4 regions of the Soonwooa sp. T0.1_25 genome follow, and region 2 is predicted to be linked to each of the others. Evidence: riboswitches for the same ligand, from Rfam matches in the RefSeq annotation. Region 2 holds a riboswitch; each other region holds the start of a gene.
What was found. A riboswitch is a leader RNA that binds a small molecule or an ion and turns the genes downstream of it on or off. The one in region 2 is predicted to bind S-adenosylmethionine.

Region 1 (4,185 bases), on a different contig from region 2:
AAATTAATTTTACATCCAGTTCGCCTTTGTCTTGACTTAAATCGCCATGCAAATCGCCAACGTAACGTAAAACATGATAGGGTTCTTGTTCGTCTTTTATCTTTTGGAAAGTTTCGTCCAACTCATCTATTCGTGTCAAAAATTCGTCTTTTGAAATTGGAAGAAGCGGTTCTGTAACTAGGTTTTTGATATTGATATCTTCGAATTCGTTCATTAAATCTAATTCGCGAGCAAGGATCAAAAGTTTTCTTGCAACATCGTTTCCAGAAAGGTCTTCGCGCGGATCTGGCTCTGTAAAACCTTTGTTCATTGCTTCTTTTACGATGGTTGAAAATTTCTCATTACGAACAGAAAATTGGTTGAAGACATAACTTAATGTTCCTGAGAAAACCCCTTTTATTCTGGTGATATCTTCTCCCGATAAATGCAGTAATTTAAGCGTATCAATTAATGGTAAACCTGCACCAACATTGGTTTCGTATAAATATTTTTTATTATTTTTTGCAAGTTGCGTTCTGAAATTTCGATAATCTGAAATAGGTAAAGTATTGAAGATTTTATTTGATGAAACCACATCAAAACCGTTTTCGACAAATTTGGTATAGTTTTTTACAAAAGCTGGACTCGCGGTATTGTCCACAACAATTAGGTTTTCTAAGTTGTGCTCTTTTGTGTAACTGATAAGTTCTGAGATATTACTTTTAGTGTTCGAATAGTTTATTTTTTGTCTCCAATCGCTGCCAAAACCAGATTTGTTTAAAGCCATTTTTTTGGAATTAGAAATCGCAACGACTTTAAGATCAATTCTTTTTCTGTTCAAAATATCGTAGGCAGAATCTAAAATCTGTTCGATAAGTGTTGAACCAACATTTCCGTGACCAATTAAAGCTAAGTGAACAACTTTAGGTTTTCCGAAAAGTTCGGTTTCAATAATATTTTGAGTGATTTCGGTTTGATTGTCAGTTACAACAATGTTAACTCTACCAGTCGATGACACTTGGTTAAGCAACAAAGGATAAATCTTGTTGCGTTGAAGTTCCGACATGATTTTAGCATTTTGTTCCGAAACAAATCCAAGAACGCAAAGATTGTCAATGCTGTAAATATTACTCACTATGCCAGCTGCTTTTTCATTTTGGAATTCTTTCTTCAATAATGCCACGGCGTCCTCGGCATCTTTCTCATCAACCAAAACTGAAACACCATTTTCGATGGCTTGTTGAGAAATAACCCCAACGCTGATGCCACCTTTGTTAAGTGTTGTAAAGATTCGAGAGTCGATGCCGATTTGTCCAAGAAAGTCTTTGCCTTCAAAGTTGACTAAAGCTTTCTTTCTGTATATACTAATTGGATTTTGGTCTGTCATTTTGTTCTAATAAATACGTTTTAATAATTCTTGCAATTGTTCATACTCTATTAAAAATGCGTCGTGGCCGTGGATAGAAACAATTTCGTCGTAGAAAATATCTTCTTTATGTGTCTTAATTTTTTCGTAACATTTTTTGATTTCCGAAGCTGGAAAAAACAAATCTGTGTTAATCGCAATGAGGTTAATGTTTGCTTTTATTTTGGATAACACTTTTTCGTTAGTATCAACGGTCATCAGAAGATGGTTCATCAATTTGTAAGCTTTTAAACTAAATCTTTCGTTGAGACTTTTTCCGTGGTAGATTAACCAATCTTCGGACTCGCGCCTAGTATTTTCTTTTGTTAATTTACCCTCAAATCTTTCATTAAGCGATTCTGGCGTTCTGTAGCAAAGCATGGCGTGTGCTCTTGCTTTTTCTAGTGGTTTTTCAGGTGAGTCTAAAAGATATTTTTGAACCAAACATTGTGCATGTAACCAATCGTGGGTTTTGTAATCCGAAGCAATTGGGATAAATTTTTCGCTGATTTTAGGGTTGATGGCTAGCATTTCCCAACCGATGGAACCTCCTAACGAGCCACCAATAATGCTGTGTAAAGTTTTTATTTCTAAATTTTCTAAACCTTGTAAAAAAATCGCCGCAACATCTTTGGTTGTAAGATCTTCGTAATTATCGATAAAGAAATCATTATAACCGTTACCAGGTATGTTAAAACTAATAATACTATATTTTTTGGTAGAAATTATTTTTTGTGGACCAATAATGTTTTTCCACCAACCTTTGCTGCCAGACACTGTAGAGTTGCCTGTCAAAGCGTGGTTAACCAATACAATAGGTGCGGTGCCATGGGCTTTTCCGAATACTTCGTAGCTTAAAGGGATGTCAAAATTCTGTCCTGAAAATGATTTGTACTTAATATCTGTAGTTAAAAGTTCTTTTTTCAATGCTTTAATATTTTTTTTCATTGAAAATGCCTCTAAGAATGGTTGAGTAAAGAACTTCAGTTGTTATCTCTCCAAATACATGGTAGAACGTAGCACCTTCTTCGCTTTCGCAAAGGGTTGCTAAGGTTTCATAGGGTCTAGTCCCTCAACCTTTCTGGATAACATTTTCAATATGTGAAAGAGCGGTAATGCAAATGTATGAAAATTTTGATAATTCGATAAAATAATCTTAAATTTTTAAAAATTTAGAATAAATTATAGTTTTTGTAATATTAAAAGCAATAATGGTTTAAAATTATCGGCTAGCAATTGTTAGTGTTTGTAGAGTTTCTAAGATTTTTCTATTGAAAATTAAATTATTTTAATCTGGCAAATTTTTTAAAGAAATTAAATTTTCTCGTATGATTTTTGATAAAAAAGAATTCTAAAAAACATAAAATGGAAATAAAATTAAATGGACAAGTTGCAATCGTTACTGGTTCTAGCAGTGGAATAGGAGAAGGAATTGTAAAATGTTTAGCGGCTTCTGGCGCCATTGTCATTGTTAATCATTCTTCGGAACACTCGAAAGAAGCTGCACAAATCATTCTTGATGATATTTTTGTTAAAGGCGAACAAGGCATGCTAAGTCAATGTGATGTAAATAAAGAAGTTGAAGTCTAGGCGATCTTTCAAAAGACGATTGATACATACGGAACAGTTGAAATTCTTGTAAACAATGCTGGATTACAACAAGACGCAAAATTTATTGATATGACTTTAGCGCAATGGCAAAAGGTAATTGATGTTAATCTTACTGGTCAGTTTCTGTGCGCACGCGAGGCGATTCGGGAGTTTTTGAAAAGGGGGATGAATGATAAATCTATTTCGTTAGGGAAAATCGTAAACATCAGCCGTGTCCACGAAAATATTCCTTGGGCTGGACACGCCAATTATGCTTCAAGCAAAGGCGCCCTGCGAATATTGATGCAAACTTTGGCTCAGGAATATGGAAAAGATAAAATCCGAATCAACAATATTTGTCCGGGAGCCATCCAAACGCCTATTAACAAATCGGCTTGGGATAACGAAGCTTCTTTTAATGCATTGATGACTTTGATACCATATAATAGAATCGGAAAAGCAGAAGATATTGGAAATTTAGCAGTATTTTTATCAAGCGACTTTTCAGATTATATTACGGGAGCAAGCATCTACATCGATGGTGGAATGTCAACGTTAGAGAGTTTTTCGGATAATGGATAACGGAAAACAGTATTTTGGATTGGTTCTTTTTAATAGTCAAAAGAATGACAAATCTTCAAATATAGCCCCGATGGAACGGTATGTTTGAGCTCATTTTATTTTTTTTAAAAATATAATAGCGAGTAGTGACAGCGGGATTTGATGTCTAAGAATTCAATAATCTCGATGCTCCTAAAAATGAATCTGAAATGCTTCAGAAATAAAATTATATGACAGAACAAGATAAACTCAATAATCCAAATTGGAAAAAGTGGGGGCCGTATGTGAGCCACCGCCAATGGGGAAATGTGCGAGAAGATTATAGTAGCAATGGCGATGCATGGGGTTATACAACGCATGATCGCGCCGAAAGTTGGACTTATCGTTGGGCGGAAGAAGGAATTGCGGGAATTTCTGACGATAAGCAAATGTTGTGTTTTGCGCTTTCGTTTTGGAATAAAAATGACAAAATGATCAAAGAACGCTTCTTTGGGCTAAGCAATTACGAAGGTAACCACGGCGAAGATATTAAAGAGATTTTCTACTATATTGACAATACGCCGTCGCACAGCTATATGAAAATGGTGTACAAATATCCGATAAATGCTTTTCCGTACTATGATTTGGTGGCGACCAATGCCCAACGATCT
Region 2 (4,185 bases):
TTATCAGAACAAAGTAATATGTAGACATAAGAATTTTGCATAGAAATCTTTATTCCTTCTGAATTTCTTTAAGCAAATCCATTAATTCTTCATTAGGTTCTTGATTAGCGTTTTTCGACTTGAAATAATCGACGAAAAGAGGCTCTAAATCTTTTGTGATGTCAATTTCAGCGATTTCAGTCTTTTGATTTTCGATGTTTTTCACTTTTGGAATTAAATAAATTATACCGTCATGACTTTGAAAAATTCGTTTGCGATCTTCTGCTTTCAAAAAAGAATCAGATTCGATGGTCAATTCAATTAATGTATTGGGGTTTTGTGTCAACCAAGTGATTGTCTCATCAACATTATCGAAACTTTTTCTAACCAATTGCCGTCCAGATTTTAATTCAATTTTTTCAAAAGAAATGTTTTGGTTGGGTTTTGCATCAATAATGGAAACAAATTTGGTTTGGCCAGCCTCTGAAAAGCTATAACAAAGCGGTGAAGAACTGTAAACAACAGGTTTTTCTTCCGTTCCAATATTTCTAAAGCCGTGCAAATGTCCCAAGGCCGTATATTGAATTTGATTGGGAATTGAATCGGAATACACCATATCTGCATTTCCGATTTTGATTGGTTTTTCACCTTCAGGTTCTTCTAAAAGTGCAGTACCACGCTTATTCATATATAAATGCGTAGTCAAAATATTAACACCGTTTTCATCACAGAAGTCGTCGGTAATAGTTTTCCAATGTTCGGCTAAAGTTTCGTTCAAAGCTTTTTCTTTTTCTTCACCGAAATACTGTTTCAACCGAACTTCATTGGCGTAGGCCGTATGAATTAGTCGAATTGGATATGCGAACTGATTTAATTTTAATTCTAAAAATCCTTCTAGAGAATTTATAATTTTGAAATTTTCTACTTCAAATTCTTGAATTTTAGCTTGAGGATGTCCGATAAGAATAATGCCGCATTCGCGAGCCAAAGGATCTGGCGCATTAATCAAATTGGGAGAATCGTGATTTCCTGCAATGGCGATTACGGGACGTTTTCCGTTGTTTGACAGTCGTTTTAAAGTTTTATAAAAAAGTTCAACCGCCTCAACACTTGGATTGAAATTATCGAACAAATCGCCCGCAATAATTACCATGTTAACCTTGTGTTCATCAGCGATTTCGATGATTTCATTCATCACCGAAATTTGCTCCTCCAATCGTGAAAATCGGTCTAGGCGTTTTCCTAAATGCCAATCGGCAGTATGTAAAATTTTCATGATTCGCTATCTTGTTGTTGATTCTCCTTCTCAATAAAACTGGCTCTAATTTCTTTTAATCTAGCTTTTCGTTTTTCTTCGGATTCTTGAGTTTTCCTCTTCTTTTGGTCGATTTTTTTCTTGTGCGCTTTTCGGTTGGCATCCGTATTTCTGCTCATTTTTAAGCCTATTTAATGAAGCTAAGATAGTGAAGTTTAAAAGGAAAATAAAAAGGAAATCCGTAAAACTAAAGTTTTGTTTTTGTACTTCGTATGCCTTGAATAGTCTTTTAAATGTCAGATTTTCAATCTATTATATATGAAGTGATTTTTGTCACGTTAAAAAATTTTCGTCAAAAAATTTATTCTGCCTAAGTTTGTAGCATGATTGCGAATTGTTGTCATACTTATTAAGAAAGACGGAGGGATCTGACCCATTGATGTCTTAACAACCTGCCAAAATATGGTAAGGTGTTACATTCAGCCTTTGAAAAAAGGAAAAATAAGTTGAAATACGATATTTGTCGGGTATTTAGGATGCCTGTCTATAATAACTTCTTTCAGCTTTGGCTGGAAGAAGTTTTTTTTGCTCTAAACTTAAAAGTAAATTTTTAAAATATGAAATCTAAAATTAATTTTAATCGAGGAAAACAAGTCGTTGTTACGACAGCTGTTGTTTTCTTTTCAGGAGTTTATTCTATTCAAGCTCAAGAAGTTGCAAAACCCAAAGATACAACTTCTGCTAAGCATATTGAGGAAGTGGTGATTGTTGGCTCTAGAAGTGGAGGACGATCAAAAGCAGATAGTCCTGTTCCTGTCGATGTGTTTAACCTAAAAGGTTTGCAAGAGTCGTTGCCACAGACTAACATCAACCAAATTCTTAATTCGATTGCGCCGTCTTTTACATCGACTATTCAGACCAATGCTGATGGAACGGATCACTTGGATCCTGCGCAGTTACGCGGTTTGGGACCAGACCAAACTTTAGTTTTGATTAATGGAAAACGAAGACATACTTCCGCTTTAATCAATGTAAATGGGACGCCAGGAAGAGGAACTGTTGGGACAGACCTTAATGCAATTCCAGCTTTTGCGCTTAACAGAATCGAAGTTCTTCGCGATGGTGCATCAGCGCAATATGGATCGGACGCGATTGCAGGAGTGCTCAACTTGCAATTGAAACGTGATACTGGAAAATTGACTGGACAGTTTAATTATGGAGGTTATTTGACACCGACTGCTAACGATCACACGGGGAATTATGATGGACAACAATTTCAAGTGGACTTGAATTATGGCAACAAAATCGGCAGCAAAGGCGGTTTTTATAATTTAACTTGGTCTTCACAATTCCGTGAACCAACAAGAAGAGCAGGTACAGAAAGTGATCCTATCTACAATGCCTATAATGCTATCGAAAAAAGAGCTGCTGAAAATGGTGTGAACTTGGCGTCTTATTTTAGCAATATTGGACAATTGAAAGGTTCAGCTGGTGAACAAGATTTTGTGAATTTAATACATCAATATGCGCAAGATGTTAGCTATTTCGGTGGCGATTTGCAGTCGAAAATCCAGTCTGCTAATAGTATTTCTGCGTTGCAATCGGTTTTAAATCCGAGTTCTTTTACAAAAGATCAACTGAATTATTTTACCGATCAAGAGTTGGCATATCGCGGTTTAACAAGAAAAGATTTTAACATGCAAGTTGGACAGTCCAAACTTAATAGCCATCAAATATTTGCAAATGTTGAAGTACCAATAAGTGATGACTGGAAGGTCTACACTTTCGGTGGATATTCGACAAGAAATGGTTCTTCAGGAGGTTTTTTCAGACGTCCATCACAATCAAGAACTTTTACTGGATTGTATCTTGATGGTTACTTACCACAAATTAACACAAGCATCCAAGACGTGTCGTTCTCTGCCGGCGTCAGAGGGAAATTTGATGGTTGGAATATTGATCTTAGTAATACTTTCGGTCAAAATAGTTTTGATTATACCATTAAAAATACAAGCAATACCAGTTTGCGATTTGCGTCGCCGTCATCTTTTAAAGCTGGAGGTTTAGCATTTTTACAAAACACAGTTAATTTAGAATTTAATAAATCTTTTGATGTTTTCAAAGGTTTGAATCTTGCTTTTGGACTCGAGCAACGTCATGAAAATTTCAAAATAAATTCTGGTGAGGAGGCTTCTTACACGGCTTATGATGTTAACGGAAATCCTCAGACGCTGACTTCTGTTAATCCTACAGATTTCTTTGGAAATGCTTTGCCAGGCGGTTCTCAAGTTTTTGCTGGTTTTAGAAATGAAAATAAAACAGACAAAAGCAGAAACTCTTATGCAGCTTACGCTGACGCAGAATTTAATTTCACAGATTGGTTGTTAGTTGATGCTGCTTTGCGTTATGAGAATTATTCGGATTTTGGATCGACTTTTAACTATAAATTGGCGTCTAGAATAAAACTTACAGATCAGCTTAATTTCCGTTTTGCAGGATCGACAGGATTCCGTGCGCCGTCTATTCATCAGATTTATTACAACACAACTTCGACTTTGTTTGTCAATGGTGAGCTAAAAGAAGTTGGAACTTTTAGCAACGAATCTCAAATTGCAAAAGGTTTCGGGATTCCGAGTTTAAAACAGGAAACTTCAAAATCAGTGAGCGCAGGTTTTGCATACAAAATCCCGACACTTAATTTAAATATTACTGCGGACGCCTATTACATTAAAATTGATAACAGAATTGTATTGACAGATCAGTTCTCAAGACCGACGGACAAACAGATTGAAGCTAATCCGAACTTACAGGCTGTAAGAAATGAGTTGGACCGTGCAAGTGTAAATGCAGCTCAGTTTTTTGCAAATTCTATCGATACCGAAACCAAAGGTTTGGATGTTGTCGTGAGTCATAATTATAGAACAGGCGATTTCAAATTAAATAATGATTTC
Region 3 (4,185 bases), on a different contig from region 2:
AAACAAAAATCGATAAAACAATGTCACATCCATCGAAAAGTTGATTTTCTTAATAGGAAGTATAAAAATGGGAATTAATCCGTACGAAATCGCAGAAATTGCAGCTAAAATATATCCTTGAGTCTTCATTTTTGTTGTTAAAACGCTGCAAAGCTACGACTAACTGTCTACATTTAGTCTATTGTACAGCTTTTTATAATTAACCAATAATTTTATTAAACGGTTTGTTTTAACCATTGATTTTAAGGGTTTTGGATAAAATTTCCCATAAATTGATTATTGCTGATATATTTTCTTTTTATTTAAGCTTTATATAGATGATATTGCTGCTGTAGACGACTATGAAAATGTTATGCAATCATTATATTTGTGACAGACGAGTAATTTTATGAAGCTTAATATTAAAAACGAAACTGGAAGACTAAAATCTGTTGTTTTGGGGCAACCAAATTCCATTGGTGGCATACCAAGATTGGAGGAAAGTTATGATGCAAAATCCTACAATTCTATTCTGAAGAATATTTATCCTAAAGAAGTCGATATTGTTTCGGAGATGACGGCTTTCGAAGAGGTGCTTCTAAAACACAATGTCAAAGTTTATCGTCCAGAAGTTATTGAAGATTATAACCAAGTTTTTGCACGTGACGTCGCTTTTGTTATTGATGATAAAATGATTATTTCTAACATTATCGAAGATCGCGCTGATGAGCAGGAAGCTTATCGTAAAATTTTCGAAAAAGTAGCTTGGCGGAATATCATTAATTTGCCAGAAACTGCTCATATCGAAGGCGGAGACGTGATTGTTTGGGACGATTTCATTTTTATCGGGACTTGTTATAGTCAGGATTACAGAAGTTTTAAAACCGCTAGAACTAACGAATATGCCATCGAAATTCTAAAAGAATATTTTCCAAAAAAACGTATCCTCGATTTTGAATTAAAGAAAAACGATACCGAACCTTATAAAGGAATTTTACATTTGGATTGTACATTTAATCCGATTGGGAAGGATAAATGCATTATTTACAAAGATGGTTTTGTAGACGAAAGCGATTATCAATTAATTGTTGATATTTTTGGAGAAGAAAACTGTTTCCATGTTGATGATCAGGAGATGTTTGAGATGGTTCCTAATGTATTTTCAATTTCGCCAGAAGTGGTTGTTTCGGATAAAACTTTTACAAGAATGAACAATCATCTTCGTGATGTTTGGGGAATTACGGTGGAAGAAATCCCGTACAGAGAAATCTCTAAAATGGGCGGTTTGTTGCGTTGTTCTACTATGCCTTTGGTGAGAGAATAAAAATTTTTCTTGCAGATTCAAAAATTAGTTAATACTTTTGTTTTGTAATTCTGAAATAAGAATTACACTTATCCAGAAAGATGGAGGGAATTGACCCGATGAAATCTTGGCAACCTGCAAATGTAAGGTGCCGCATTCAACCTCAAGATTTGAGGAAAGATAAGTCAGAGACACTTTTTGAAAAGTATTATTAAAAATATTCAAAAAACTCTTTCGACTTGTCGGAAGAGTTTTTATTTTTCCGGCAATTGCTCGACATCTTGGATAAGTTTTTAGTTGATTAACGATTTAAAATTTATACAAAATGAGCAATTTAAAATTCGAAACTTTACAAGTGCACGCAGGACAAACCGTTGACAGAGATACAAACAGTCGCGCAGTTCCTCTTTATCAAACAACTTCTTATACTTTTAATGATGCGCAACATGCTGCGGATCTTTTCGGTCTCAAAGCTTTCGGAAATATCTACACCCGATTAATGAATCCCACAACTGACGTTTTCGAAAAAAGAATTGCAGCTTTGTATGGAGGCGTTGGCGCTTTGGCGGTTTCTTCTGGACAGGCAGCACAGTTTATTGCGATTACTAATATTTTGCAAAATGGTGATAATTTTGTGACATCACCATATTTGTATGGAGGAAGTCATAACCAATTCAAAGTGAGTTTTGCAAAATTTGGGATTGAAGCCCGTTTTGCAAAAGACGACAATCCTGAAGATTTTGAAGCTTTAATTGATGAAAATACCAAAGCTTTGTATGTCGAGACCATCGGAAATCCGACGCTGAATGTAGCTGATTTCGAAGCCATTGCAGCTGTCGCTGGAAAGCATAAAATTCCGTTGATTGTTGATAATACTTTTGGAGCTGGTGGATATTTGTTTAACCCATTTGAGCATGGAGCAAGTATCATTGTTGAGTCGGCGACCAAATGGATCGGCGGTCATGGTACAAGTGTTGGCGGCGTTATTGTAGATTCTGGAAAGTTTGATTGGGCAAATGGGAAATTCCCGTTGTTGTCTCAACCATCGGCTGGTTATCATGATTTGGTGTTTACAGATGTTTTTGGTGTCAATTCAGATTTTGGGAATATTGCATTTATCATTAAAGCTAGAGTAGAAGGTCTTAGAGATTTTGGTCCTGCGATTTCGCCGTTTAATTCTCATCAGTTGTTGTTAGGTTTAGAAACTTTATCACTTCGTTTAGAAAGAACAGTTTCTAACGCACAAAAGTTAGCAGAGTTTTTAGAAAATCATCCAAATGTCGAAAAAGTAATTTATCCAGGACTTGAAAGTTTCACTGATAAGGAAAATGCAAAAAAATATCTAAAACGAGGTTTTGGAGGTGTTCTTAATTTTGAAATAAAAGGAGGAAAAGATTCTGCGGTTCAATTTATTAATTCATTAAAATTGGCGAGTCATCTTGCAAACGTAGGTGATGCTAAAACATTGGTTATCAATCCATCATCAACAACGCACGAGCAGTTGAGTGATGCCGAACAAAAAGCAGCGGGTATCACGCCAGGACAAATCCGAGTAAGTGTTGGTATTGAACATATCGACGATATTATTGCGGATTTTGAACAAGCATTTTAACGATTCTGAAAACAAAATTATAATTTTAAAAGTTCCGTAGTTATTCTGCGGAACTTTGCTATTTTTGTGACTTAACTAAAAATTATGCAGACAACGAATACAGTTTTGATGATTGAGCCGATAGCTTTCGGTTATAATGCCCAAACGGCGGAGAATAATTATTTTCAGGTAGAGCAAAAAGGTGCTGAAGTTCAGGAGAAAGCTTTAGCGGAGTTTAATGCTTTTGTTGAAAAACTTAGAAGTAAAGGTATTAACGTAATCACTATTAAAGATACTTTGGAGCCGCATACGCCAGATTCTATTTTTCCGAATAATTGGGTGAGTTTTGCAGAAGACGGAACAGTTGTACTTTATCCAATGTTTGCTCCAAATAGAAGAGTAGAACGTCGTCAAGATATTTTAGATCAAGTTAAAGCTAAAGGTTTTAATATCAGTAAAATAGATGATCTTAGCGGAAGCGAACAAGATGAAAAATTCTTGGAAGGCACCGGAAGTATGATTTTCGATCATGATAACAAAATTGCTTATGGTTCTGTTTCTTTAAGATTGGATGAAAAGTTGTTCCGTGAGTTTTGTGCTAAATACAATTATACGCCAGTTGTTTTTCATTCGTTCCAAAGTTATGATAATGAGCGACTTCCTATTTATCATACTAATGTGATGATGTGCGTTGCGGATCGTTTTGCAGTAATCTGTTTAGAATGTATTGATGACGAGGACGAAAGACAAAATGTGGTGAACAGCCTCGCAGATTCTGGAAAAGAAATTGTTGAAATCACCGAAGCGCAAATGCAACAGTTTGCTGGTAATATGCTGCAAGTTAGAAATGATGAAGGAAAAACTTATCTTGTGATGAGTCAGTCGGCTTATAAGTCTTTGATTGATAGTCAAATAAATCAAATTGAAAAGTATTCCGAAATTATATATTCGGATCTTGAAACCATTGAAACCAATGGCGGCGGAAGCGCTCGTTGTATGTTGGCTGAGGTTTTCTTACCGAAGGATTAGTTTCTATGGATGACAAACTCCCTAGCCCTGATGGAAGCGACATCCTTTGGCGTTGGAGTGAGGCGGCGGAGCGTAGCGGAGCCGTCCGAGCGACAATGCTAAAGATATAGCGGACAGCAGGATTAGCTCCTAATAAAAAAAAACTTCAGTACAGGCTGAAGTTTTTTTGTTGAAAAGTTTAATTATAATTTAGATTAACGTGTTCTGGATTTGATATCGCCAGCAGCACTGTCGATGTCTCTTACTTTTTTAACTTTTTGATTTCCGAAATTATATGTAACAC
Region 4 (4,185 bases), on a different contig from region 2:
GTTAAAACTATTCTTGCTGAAATGGGAATTATTAAAAATACTTTGAGATTACCCTTAACAAAAGCTTCGGAAGGTCTACAAGACAGGATCAAAGCTGAAATGAAAAATATATAATTAAGTGGGCTTTGGCCCATTTTTTATTTTAAATATGATTACAACTAAACCTGCAACGCAATTCGATATCGAGTTGATACAGAAGCTTGCCAGAATTTCTTGGGAAGACACTTACTCAAAGATTTTATCAAAAGAGCAGTTAGAATATATGCTCGATATGATGTATTCTGAACATGCAATTTTAGAACATTTTCAAAATCCTAATTATCATTATTTTTTAATATTTGATGATGAAACGCCTTTGGGATTTGTTGGTTTCGAACATCATTTAGAACCTAACACAACCAAGTTGCATCGCATTTATCTTGTGCCAGAAGCTAAAGGAAAAGGCGCTGGAAAATTTGGTCTTAATCTCGTTAAAAAACATACCCAATCCGTGGGAGATAATCGTATTATTTTAACAGTGAATAAAAATAATGTTGCGCGTCAATTTTACGAATCTCAAAACTACAAAGTCTACGGCGAAGCAGTTTTCGATATTGGAAGTGGTTATGTAATGGACGATTATTTAATGGAATTTAATTTATAAGTTTGATTTCTATTCAAGAAAATAAATACTAAAACGCAAATCAAAAGCAACCAAATATAATAAGATTGGCTAATAAGTTGGATGTAGTCAATCTTATTTTTTCCAAAGCTCACCAAGATTAATACCTGCGCACCGTACGGAATAATACCTTGGATAATACATGAGAAAATGTCCAATACCGAAGCCATTTTTCGAGGTTCAAACTCATAATGCTCGGAAATTGGTTTTGCAACTTTTCCCGTTATCAAAATCGCAATCGTATTATTTGCAATACAAGCATCAACAAGGCTTACCAAAACGCCCATTCCCAACATTGCAGAAAATCTCGATTTTATCGATTTTAAAATTTTATTTAAAAGAAATCGTATACCACCCGCATATTCGATAATTGCAGCTAAACCGCCTGTTAATAAGGATAAAAGGAATATCTCAGTCATGGAAGTAAAACCATTATAACTTTCCTTTGCAAAACTTAACAAGTCCATACTGTTATTTGATAGACCGATAATTCCTGACACGACAACACCAATTAATAAAACGAAAAAAACATCAACGCCTGCAAATGCCAAACCTATAACCAAAATGTACGGAATTAAAAGATAAAAACTGCCGCTTTGTCTAGATAAATCCTGTATTTGGGTAACTTCCGAATTATTAAAAAGTAGAATAAAAATCGTTATTAAAAATGCTGGCGCTGCAATCCAAAGATTAGTTCGGAATTTATCAGACATTTTACTTCCCAAAGATTGTGCAGCAGCAATTGTCGTGTCAGAAATCACCGAAAGATTATCTCCAAACATTGCGCCTGTCAATAGTGACGCTGCGATGAGGTTAACATCGGCGCCACTTTTTGTTGCCAATTCGATAGCGATGGGACCAAGTGCTACAATGCTACCAACCGAAGTACCGGACGCCAAAGATAAAAACGAAGCCAATATAAAAATACCAAGCGCAATATAATTAACAGGAATATATTCTAAACCTAAATTTACGATAGCATCAACGCTTCCCGACGCTTTAGAAACGGTAGAAAACGCGCCTGCCAAAAGATAAATAACGCACATAGTTAACACATTTTTATCACCCAAACCTTTCAGAAATTCGTCCATTTTTGTTTTAAATGGAAGTTTGATGATTAGAAAAGCAGTGATAATTCCTAGTGCCATGGCAATAGGAGAGGGCAAGGCATAAAAGTCATTAAGATAAATTCCTGCTCCTAAAAAACTTAGGACAAATACTAAAAAAGGAATCAAGCTGATAAAGCTTTCGCGAGGTTTATGTTCTGTTGTCATACGTCGTTATTTGGCGAAGTCAGCAGAAGATAGTTCAACATTTTTTCCAAAAATTGGCTTATCGTTTTAGCACCTTGCTTGTTTTGCAGGTTGCTACCTCTGCTGAGGTTCGTGATAAAAGTGTGACAAAAATAGGTGTAAAAACTTAAAGTACCAAATCGTTACGAAATCTTAGACCATTTGTTTTTGCCTTTATATTGTCTAATGTAGAAGTTTTTCATGCTTTGATGATTGGGATGGACAAGAAGTGCATCTTTCTCTAAAAGTTGTTCTACAGCGAGTTTCGCCAATTTTATAATTTGCGAATCCGTCATGAGGTTTAACTTTTTAAAGTCGACAACACCACTTTGTTGGGTTCCCAAAATATCGCCCGGACCACGAAGTTCCATGTCAACTTCGGAGATTTTGAAACCGTCGTTGGTTTCGCACATCGTTTTGATGCGTTTGCGACTTTCTGCAGAAAGTTTGTCAGACGTCATTAAGATACAATAACTCTGTTCGGCACCACGACCAACGCGTCCGCGAAGCTGATGAAGTTGAGAAAGTCCAAATCTTTCAGCGCTTTCAATCACCATAACTGACGCATTTGGGACATTAACGCCTACTTCGATAACAGTTGTTGCAACCATAATTTGTGCATTTCCCGAAGCAAAATATTGCATCGCTTGGTCTTTTTCGTCGGGTTTCATTCGTCCGTGAAGCATCGCAATATTGTAACTTTTGAAATGATTAAGTATGTGGTCAAAACCATCTTGTAAGTTTTTGTAGTCCAAAGTTTCGGATTCTTCGATTAATGGATAAACGAAATAAACTTGGCGACCTTTCTTTAATTCTTCGTGACAGAAATTATAAACATAAGCGCGGTCTTTCTCGCGACGATGCGCGGTAACGATTGGTTTTCGCCCAACTGGCATTTCGTCGATAACCGACACATCGAGGTCAGAATAAAAACTCATGGCCAAGGTTCTTGGTATTGGCGTTGCTGTCATCACCAAAATATGCGGTGGGATTTTATTCTTTGCCCAAAGCTTAGCACGCTGTGCCACGCCAAAGCGATGTTGCTCATCGATTATCACCAATCCTAAATTTTTGAATTGTACGATGTCTTCCAATACGGCGTGCGTCCCAATCAAAATGGAAAGTTCGCCAGATAATAATTCTTTGTGAATAATTTTTCGTTCGGAAGTTTTGGTAGATCCTGTCAGTAATTTGACGCTAACATTGGTGTCTTTTAATAAATCTTGAATAGAATTAAAATGTTGTTGCGCCAAAATTTCCGTTGGTGCCATCATACAACTTTGGAAGTTATTATCCATGGCAATTAACATGGTCAAAAGCGCAACCATCGTTTTGCCCGATCCAACATCGCCTTGCAACAAGCGATTCATTTGCGTGGACCGCTTCATGTCGGTTCGGATTTCTTTCAGAACGCGTTTTTGCGCGCCCGTCAAATCAAATGGTAAATTGTTATTGTAGAAATTATTAAAATAATCGCCAACAATAGGGAAAGGATTTCCGATAGATTTGGTGTGTTGATGTAGCTTTTTTAAACCAAAACCTAACTGAAAAAAGAAAGCTTCCTCGAATTTTATTCTACGGTCAGCTTCTTGTGCCAACTGTGGATTTTGCGGAAAATGTATATTGTAAAACGCATCTAATCTTCCCAAAAGTTTTAAGGCTTTTATTAAATTTTGAGGGAGATTTTCATCGATTAATTGTGGAAGATTTTTAAGAATTTCATAGATAACATTCTGAAACAACTTATTGTTAATGCCTCTTTTGGTGAGTTTTTCGCTGCTTGGATAGACCGGAAGTAATGTGCCCGAGATGGCTTTTGCTTCGTCTGTTTCTATTTCGGGATGTGGCATGGAAAAGCTATTGTTAAAAGCTTGTATTTTTCCAAAGATGAATAAGTCTTTATTGACTGGGATGCTTTCTTTCATCCATTTGCTGTATCGGAACCATACTAGATCTATTGTTCCTGTTTGGTCACGGAATTTTGCGCTTAGTCGTGTTCCTTTTTGTGAAACGACTTCTTGGATGTCTGTGATTTTTCCTCTTAACTGAATATCAAGTTCTAAACTTGGATTAAGTTCTGAAACGCTATAGATTTTTGATTTGTCGATATAACGAATAGGGTAGAAGTTGATGAAATCTTCCAAATTCTGAATGCCCAAAACATTTTTGATAAGTTTGGCGCGTTCTGGTCCGATACCTTTTATAAATTCTATGGGCGTGTCTAGATGCAAA

Region 1: another riboswitch for S-adenosylmethionine. It lies ahead of AC23MB_RS01810 (alpha/beta fold hydrolase); the one in region 2 lies ahead of AC23MB_RS11125 (TonB-dependent receptor plug domain-containing protein).
Region 3: another riboswitch for S-adenosylmethionine. It lies ahead of AC23MB_RS01750 (O-acetylhomoserine aminocarboxypropyltransferase/cysteine synthase family protein); the one in region 2 lies ahead of AC23MB_RS11125 (TonB-dependent receptor plug domain-containing protein).
Region 4: another riboswitch for S-adenosylmethionine. It lies ahead of AC23MB_RS08405 (Na+/H+ antiporter NhaC family protein); the one in region 2 lies ahead of AC23MB_RS11125 (TonB-dependent receptor plug domain-containing protein).

Annotation. Positions count from the first base shown of each region.
Region 1 covers NZ_JBYFBZ010000001.1:385,855-390,039, forward strand. Annotated here, with positions in the region: gene AC23MB_RS01805 (ACT domain-containing protein) at 1-1,366, opposite strand, end outside; gene AC23MB_RS01810 (alpha/beta fold hydrolase) at 1,373-2,332, opposite strand; SAM riboswitch class I at 2,372-2,476, opposite strand; partial or broken gene AC23MB_RS01815 (glucose 1-dehydrogenase) at 2,750-3,556, shown strand; gene AC23MB_RS01820 (MGH1-like glycoside hydrolase domain-containing protein) at 3,766-4,185, shown strand, end outside.
Region 2 covers NZ_JBYFBZ010000009.1:9,265-13,449, forward strand. Annotated here, with positions in the region: gene AC23MB_RS11110 (GIY-YIG nuclease family protein) at 1-41, opposite strand, end outside; gene AC23MB_RS11115 (metallophosphoesterase family protein) at 50-1,255, opposite strand; gene AC23MB_RS11120 (hypothetical protein) at 1,252-1,413, opposite strand; SAM riboswitch class I at 1,638-1,742, shown strand; gene AC23MB_RS11125 (TonB-dependent receptor plug domain-containing protein) at 1,852-4,185, shown strand, end outside.
Region 3 covers NZ_JBYFBZ010000001.1:368,776-372,960, forward strand. Annotated here, with positions in the region: gene AC23MB_RS01740 (DMT family transporter) at 1-129, opposite strand, end outside; gene AC23MB_RS01745 (dimethylarginine dimethylaminohydrolase family protein) at 389-1,303, shown strand; SAM riboswitch class I at 1,369-1,469, shown strand; gene AC23MB_RS01750 (O-acetylhomoserine aminocarboxypropyltransferase/cysteine synthase family protein) at 1,608-2,894, shown strand; gene ctlX (citrulline utilization hydrolase CtlX) at 2,979-3,902, shown strand; gene AC23MB_RS01760 (TonB-dependent receptor domain-containing protein) at 4,097-4,185, opposite strand, start outside.
Region 4 covers NZ_JBYFBZ010000005.1:31,926-36,110, forward strand. Annotated here, with positions in the region: gene dapA (4-hydroxy-tetrahydrodipicolinate synthase) at 1-114, shown strand, start outside; gene AC23MB_RS08400 (GNAT family N-acetyltransferase) at 149-643, shown strand; gene AC23MB_RS08405 (Na+/H+ antiporter NhaC family protein) at 619-1,935, opposite strand; SAM-I-IV-variant riboswitch at 1,966-2,058, opposite strand; gene recG (ATP-dependent DNA helicase RecG) at 2,097-4,184, opposite strand.